DNA from 3 places in the Rhodococcus globerulus genome. Region 1 is predicted to be linked to each of the others. Evidence: riboswitches for the same ligand, from Rfam matches in the RefSeq annotation. Region 1 holds a riboswitch; each other region holds the start of a gene.
The links. A riboswitch is a leader RNA that binds a small molecule or an ion and turns the genes downstream of it on or off. The one in region 1 is predicted to bind S-adenosylmethionine.
Positions count from the first base shown of each region.

Region 2: another riboswitch for S-adenosylmethionine. It lies ahead of KYT97_RS27460 (LLM class flavin-dependent oxidoreductase); the one in region 1 lies ahead of KYT97_RS12505 (LLM class flavin-dependent oxidoreductase).
Region 3: another riboswitch for S-adenosylmethionine. It lies ahead of KYT97_RS22305 (aminotransferase class V-fold PLP-dependent enzyme); the one in region 1 lies ahead of KYT97_RS12505 (LLM class flavin-dependent oxidoreductase).

Region 1 is NZ_CP079698.1:2,762,394-2,764,657, reverse strand. Features, by position in the region: gene KYT97_RS12510 (NtaA/DmoA family FMN-dependent monooxygenase) at 1-123, opposite strand, end outside; gene KYT97_RS12505 (LLM class flavin-dependent oxidoreductase) at 147-1,232, opposite strand; SAM riboswitch class IV at 1,284-1,397, opposite strand; gene KYT97_RS12500 (type 1 glutamine amidotransferase domain-containing protein) at 1,848-2,264, opposite strand, start outside.
Region 2 is NZ_CP079698.1:6,031,988-6,034,251, forward strand. Features, by position in the region: gene KYT97_RS27460 (LLM class flavin-dependent oxidoreductase) at 1-1,033, opposite strand, end outside; SAM riboswitch class IV at 1,123-1,236, opposite strand; gene KYT97_RS27465 (stealth family protein) at 1,649-2,264, shown strand, end outside.
Region 3 is NZ_CP079698.1:4,902,322-4,904,585, forward strand. Features, by position in the region: gene KYT97_RS22300 (BCCT family transporter) at 1-538, opposite strand, end outside; SAM riboswitch class IV at 1,081-1,195, shown strand; gene KYT97_RS22305 (aminotransferase class V-fold PLP-dependent enzyme) at 1,250-2,264, shown strand, end outside.

The DNA.
Region 1 (2,264 bases):
GGAGACTTGATCTGCGGCCTTCGGGTCCTCCCATACGGTCTGCGGTCCGATCCCCGGATAGAACACACCGAGGTGAACCTGCGCCTCGGCGTCGTAGGGCGCTCCGGTGTTCGGAGTGGTCATGGCGAAACTCCTCTGGCTCTGAACTAGCGGGTTGTGGACGATGCGTAGCGGCTGACGGGACGCTCGAGCCCGAGCGTTTCGCGCAGGGTTGCGCCGATCCGAGGGGCGCGGTGCACCGATAATTCCTGCAGCGTAGGAACGACGCTCTCGCGCAGGACTTTCAGATCGGTTGTGACGACGGCGGGGTGGATCCGGACGCCATCGACGATGCCGGCAAGGGAACTCAGCAGATCGACGAGGTCGGGTGCCGAACCGGTGAAACGGAGCCGTCCACGGTCGGGCCACGGCGAATGCTCGTCGAGCGCGGCGAGCCGCGACTGTGCCGTCTGGTCGGGGGTGTCGAAAACTACCTCGATGTCGGCGAAGGTGAGACCCTGTTGCCGGGCCGCCTCTTCGGCGATCGCGGACGTGTCATGGCCCGACACCAGCACGACGTCGAGGAGGTCCGACACGCCGAGATCGGCGTCTCCCACGACGACTATCTGGCCCTGCGGGGACCGTGGAGTGATCAGGGGGCCGACGACGTCGAAGAACTCGCCGGAGAACCGGACGTGGTGGACCTTGTCCGGATCGAGGTAGCGGCCGGTCGCGGGGTCGCGGACGACAGCGTCGTCCTCCCACGAATCCCACAGTCGGCGTGCAAGGTCCACGACGTCCCGGACCTCGCGGCTCGCGGCCTCGGCGCTTCGGGGCTCGAAGCCGACGGCTTCGTTGACGTCGACGGAGTTGTCCGCACCGACCACCCAGGCAGCGCGGCCTCTTGACGCGTGGTCGAGGCTGGCGAGTTGGGTGGCGAGGTGGAACGGTTCGGTTGTCAGGGCCTGCACTGTCGGGGCGAGCCCAACCTGCCCTGTCGTCGAGGCGAGGTACGCCGCGCGAGCCCCAGCATCCAACCTGCCCACCGGGTGCAGTGTGCCCTCCGGCACCACCCTGTCGTCGAAGGTGACAAATGAGAATCCGGCTGCCTCTGCGGTCGCTGCGCTCGACCGAAGAATCCGAGGCGATAGTAGCTCGGCGGGTGGGTGACCCCACACCCGCCATGCAGCGGGATGGCTTCCCGCGCCGTCCAACTCGATTGCAAAGTGCAAGAAACCAGGTGATCCAACCACGACCGGGGACCTTTCGAATGAGTGCGGACACGCGCCGGGCTCTACCCTCACCCTGCGCGCTTGCGGAATCAATTGCAGATGCCGCCGGGTCGTCACCTGGAGCACCCCACCGCGCGGGAGGGTTGCCGACCAGCAAGCCAGGGCTTGATGCTGGTGCTCATGACCGTGGCTCAAATCTAACACGGACAATCATCGCCGAAAACCTTTGCACCCCAACATGGAACGCTGCTTATCCGGTTTTTCGGGTGGTGTCCAGCATTGAGATCCGGCTGATTCGAAGATGTGCGGTGCTCGGGTCTTCCTGGTTGCGTATCTGGCTCGACGGTTCGACCTCGTCCACCGGTACCAGCTCGAACTGGAAACGCATCATGACTCGATGTAACTCTATCGCCGCATATTCCGTCCACAGGCTTTCGCGCGAGAGCATCTGAGAAGGTGGGTATCTCGGTGGTCGGCATCGAGGGATAATGAAGGCGAAGTCGGTTTATGCGCAGACCTGGATCATTCTGCACCAACGGAAAAGCGCTCCCGGACAGAACGATTCCCTAAGCGGGTACGTGTAGCACTCCGTTTAGGGGTTTCGCTCCGTCGTTGAGATCTACAAACTTCGACAGCTCAGCTCAAGTCCGCGATGATTCGCTCCGCGAGAGGCTTGGACGACGCCGGGTTTTGTCCGGTGTACAGCTTGCGGTCCACTACGACGTAGGGGGACCACGCCTCAGCATTCGAGAACTTGCCGCCCTGCTCGCGTAGCTTCGTTTCGAGCAGCCACGGAGCCTTGTCCGCCAAACCTGCCTGGGTCTCCTCTTCGTTGGTGAAGGAGGTCAGGTTGTAACCGTCGAACAGCCAGCTTCCATCGGATCTGCGCGCGGGGAGCAACGCTGCCGGTGCGTGACAGACTGCCGAGACAACCTTGCCTGCGTCCAAGAATTTCACGAGAAGCTCGCCGAAGGCTTTGGACACTGCGAGATCCTCCATCGGCCCGTGTCCGCCTGGAACAAAGACCACGTCGTAGGTATCGGAGTCGATTTC
Region 2 (2,264 bases), 3.3 Mb from region 1:
ACTGCTGCCAGCGGAGAAGGTGATCGGCCAATTCAGCCGGCGTGCCGGTGAAGATCAGTGCATCAGAGCGGTACTGGGTACCCGACGCATTGTCCAGGCGGTCGAGTCGTTCTCGACCCGATTCCCCTGCCGCATCGAAGAACACAACAATGTCGCCGTATACCCGGAGCGGTTCGCCCGAGCGCTCAACCCGTTCCTGCGCCGCCCGCACTTCGGCGAGAATCGAGGGCACCTGACCATCGTCGAGAGGAGTCACAAACACCAGATCGGCTGTTCGAGCAGCCAGCTCGTACGGAACGCGCTGGTGTGCCAAAGCTGCGACAAGTGGCTGCCCCTGCGGCGGCCGCGGAGTGACCGACGGTCCACGCACGGATAGGTACTTGCCCTCGAAGTCGATGTAATGCAACTTGTCTCGATCGATGAACCGTCGATGCTCCACGTCACGAATTTCGGCGTCATTCTCCCAGCTGTCCCAGAGGCGCCGAACCACATCGACGGCCTCAGCCGACTCTTCGAACAGATCCCGTACGAAATCGGGAAGGTTGCCTGAAACCAGCAACGCCCGATCATCTTCGGTCAACGCGGGGATATCGCGCCGGCCGAAATGCGAGGCCTCCGCTTCGGACGCTGAGACTTTCACCTGCAACCCGCCGCGGCCTCGCGACGTGTAGTCGAGTGTTGCAACAGCTTTGGAGACATGAAACGGCTCGGTATGCGTCGTGGTGATCGTCGGAATCAACCCGATATTGCGCGTCACCGGTGCCAGCCTGGCTGCCACGAGATGTGCGTCCAGTCGAGCGCGCACACGATCGACTGCGTCACCGACTGGCTCGAATGGGTTACCCGGTACGGAAAGACTGTCCTCGATACTCACGAAGTCGAGCAGACCGCGTTCGGCTGTAGTAACGAGATCGGTCCAGTACGACGCGGTGAACAGCTCGCTCGGACGCGAATGGGGTTCTCGCCAGGCCGCCGGGTGCCAGCCGGCGCCGTCAAGCGCTACGGCGAGGTGGATGGGAAGGGTGGAGGTCATCGGCTTCTACTCCTGTTCGAGGACTACTCGGGAGCGCACAGTGCCGGCCGCAGAACCGTCAGCCCTCTTTCACTGACGGGTAGTGCCGCAACTGCCGCTTGCGACACACACCACGCGTGTCGCCAGGTGTGATCCCGGGGCACCCCATCGGCATGAAGGGTTGCCGTCCAGCTAGCCGGTCCTTGTCGCTGGAACTCTGCACCTGCTGTGATCGTATCGAGAACAGCGCTTGGTCCCTATGAACCCGAGATGCCAGAAGATGGCAGAAACCACGCGCCACCTGCCACAACCGACACCCGATCCTTTTCACTCTCGAGGATTCGAATTCGCGTGTCGGTACCGAGTATGCGCAAACTCCCCACCAACACGAATCGCTCCAATTCCCGACTAGACTGGCACGACACCGCCTCCGCGCGCCCTGTCATCGAAAGGCACGTCATCACACAATCTCCCGCTCCGCACGACATCTACTTCGTACCCCCGGAGCAGGACACCACTGACACAGTGAAACCCGTCTCGTCCTCCGTGCGCGCTCGATTGGAGGACCGTCCGGAAACTGTGCGGTTCAAGAATCGGTTTGCCCTCCCTATCGTCACCACAACCCCGCTCGAAGCGATGATCGAGGACCTGCTGTTCATCCGCGATATTCTCGACGCGGCAGGTGTCGAATACCTCCTCGTACGCGGCAACGACGAACGAGCAGTCATCGCGGTCAACTGGGACAACCGAAAGAAATTGCGCCGCGCGCTGATCGACGGATGCCAGAACACACCCTTCTATTCGAAGACTCTCGACGCTAAGAAGAGTCCAGCGCTCTTGATAGCCGACGGCGCACTGTCCACCACACCAAAAGCCCGCATCTTTCGACTTTTTCGGCCGCGTGTTCATCTGGCGAGTGGTCTCAACTACGGCGCGAATATCGGACTTCAGATCGAACTGTGGTCGATGTCCGACACAGAGATCGTTTTGCCCATCGAAAATTCACTGACCCGGCGGACGGTGCGTCCGGAAGAAGCAGTTCGTGGAACGGTGGAGCGTTTCGGCCGTGTGTGGCCGACGATCGAGAACATGTTTGCCGCCCATGCCTCCGACATCAATTTCGACATCGACCTCGTCTTTTCCTGGGTGGACGGTTCTTCCGAGGAATTTCAGGCGCAACGCGCACTTCGGATGCAGAACTACATTGTCGGTGAAGGTGACGAATCCGCAGCACGATTCCGTCAAATCGACG
Region 3 (2,264 bases), 2.1 Mb from region 1:
CGAGGAGCCAGCGGATCGACAGCGGGCGACCCTTGCGGTAGGTCATGTACGCCAGTCCGAGGCCGACGACAACGTAGATTGCCCACGCGTGCAGGCCCCAGTGGAACATCGTCAGTTCCATTGCCTGATTTGCGGCCGCGTCGGTCGATCCTGCTACCCGGCCCGCGACCGGCGGGTCCACGTAGTGCGAAAGTGGTTCTGCCACTCCGTAAAACACCAGACCGATGCCCATGCCTGCACTGAAGAGCATGGCAAACCAGGACATCATGCCGAACTCGGGCTGTTCGTCGTCGCGGCCGAGTCTGATGTTGCCGATCCGGCTGATCGCGCAGTAGAGCGCAAAGACCACAAATCCGGTGGCAGACAGGATGTACCACCAGCCGACACCATCGGTGATGGCGTTGTTGAGGCTCTGGAAGGCGTCGGACGCAGTCCCGGAGTAGATCACAGCAAAGGCGATCAACCCGAAGATCACTATCGATGCCGGGACGAATACGGGTTTCCGTAGTCCCCTCCACGCGTTTTTGACCGCAGTCATCTCGCTCCTTCACACAGTTCAGCGTTCTTGTCGCACTCCGGCGACATCGTCGACGCGCTCAGCCCTCGTACGGCGGCCACAGGTCACGTAGGTGGGCATGCGCTCGCACCATCGCAGTAAAGACCGGGCTATTGCTTTGCAATTCAACGTAGCTGCGCAGTTCTGGCGACTCAAATGAATGAAAGATGGTGCAGTGTTGACGAATCTGCCGGTCTTGTTCGACTATCGATCTGTATTTTGTTGCTGTTTAAGGATTCTCGTAATCGTTTGCTCGAAATCTGTTCGAATCTCTCTGGAATGCAAGGAATGAAGGGTCAATGCGAGATTCGGAACGAATCGTATTTGTCAAACTCGGTGAATGATTCTGTAGGTCAAGCGCTTATGGCCCGTGAAGGCTCCTCGGAAGGTTGCGGTGCCACGGAGGCCGAAACGTTACCGTGATGGTGGTCACCACGAAGAGATGTCGGGCGATTTGTCGGAGTCGAGAGCGTGTTCTGCGTTGGGGTTGACAAGCCGGTTGACTCCTGCCATTCTCGTTTGCAGGTCACGAGTACCAGTGTTCAGCCCCGGCTTGCTGGTCGGCAACCCTCCTCCGCGGTGGGGTGCTCCGGGTGACGACCCGGCTGTATCCGAAAACGGATTCGGCAAGCGCGGACTCTTCCGGGGACATCACCCGAACGAATGAGTCCTTGAACGTGAGGATTGTCTTCGATGACTGCTGTTCTGAGTGCCGATACCTGCACCGCTCCCATTGCCAAGGTTTCTGGCGCCGACCTACAGGTTCCCCTCGTCCAGGGTGGTGAGTGTTCCTACGCGAACTTCGACTACGCAGCGAGCGCGCCCGCATTGGCCCAGGTCACCGATCGCATTGCGGAACTTCTTCCCACGTACGCCAGCGTTCACCGCGGTGCCGGATACGCCTCCCGGATCTCCACGCTGACCTACGAGAACGCTCGCGAATCGGTTGCTCGCTTCGTGAACTGCGCTGACGATCAGGTTGTCGTCTTCACCCGCAACACCACGGACTCGCTCAATCTTCTCGCTCAGTCCGTGCCCGGCAGCACCGTCGTTCTCGACGTCGAGCATCACGCAAACCTGTTGCCCTGGAACGACGCTCGCATCGTCACGGCCGCCGATACCGTCGAAGAGACCATCGAGCGCCTGATTGCGGAACTGTGCACCAAGCCCGCCGCGCTCCTCGCCATCACGGGAGCGTCCAACGTGACCGGCGAGATCCTGCCGATCGCACGCCTCGCGGACATTGCACACCGTTGTGGTGCACGCATCCTCGTCGACGCCGCTCAGTTGGCTCCCCATCGTCGTATCGATCTGCAGGAATGCGGAGTCGACTACCTCGCGTTCTCGGGTCACAAGCTGTACGCACCGTTCGGTGCCGGCGTCCTCGTCGGTCGCCGCGACTGGCTCGACGAGGCCAAGCCGTACCTTGCCGGTGGCGGCGCTGTCCGTGAGGTGACGCTGGAATCCACCGAGTGGGCCTGTGCTCCCGCCCGTCACGAGGCCGGTTCGCCCAACGTCCTCGGTGCTGCTGCAATCGCCGCAGCCTGCGACGCACTGACCGCGCTCGACTTCGACGCCATCTCGGAGCACGAGAAGGCGCTCACCGCTCAGTTGACCGACGGACTGGCCGCCATCGCCGGCGTCAACTTGCTCCGGTTGTGGGCCGATGCTCCCGACGCCGTCGGAATCGTCACCTTCACGGTCGACG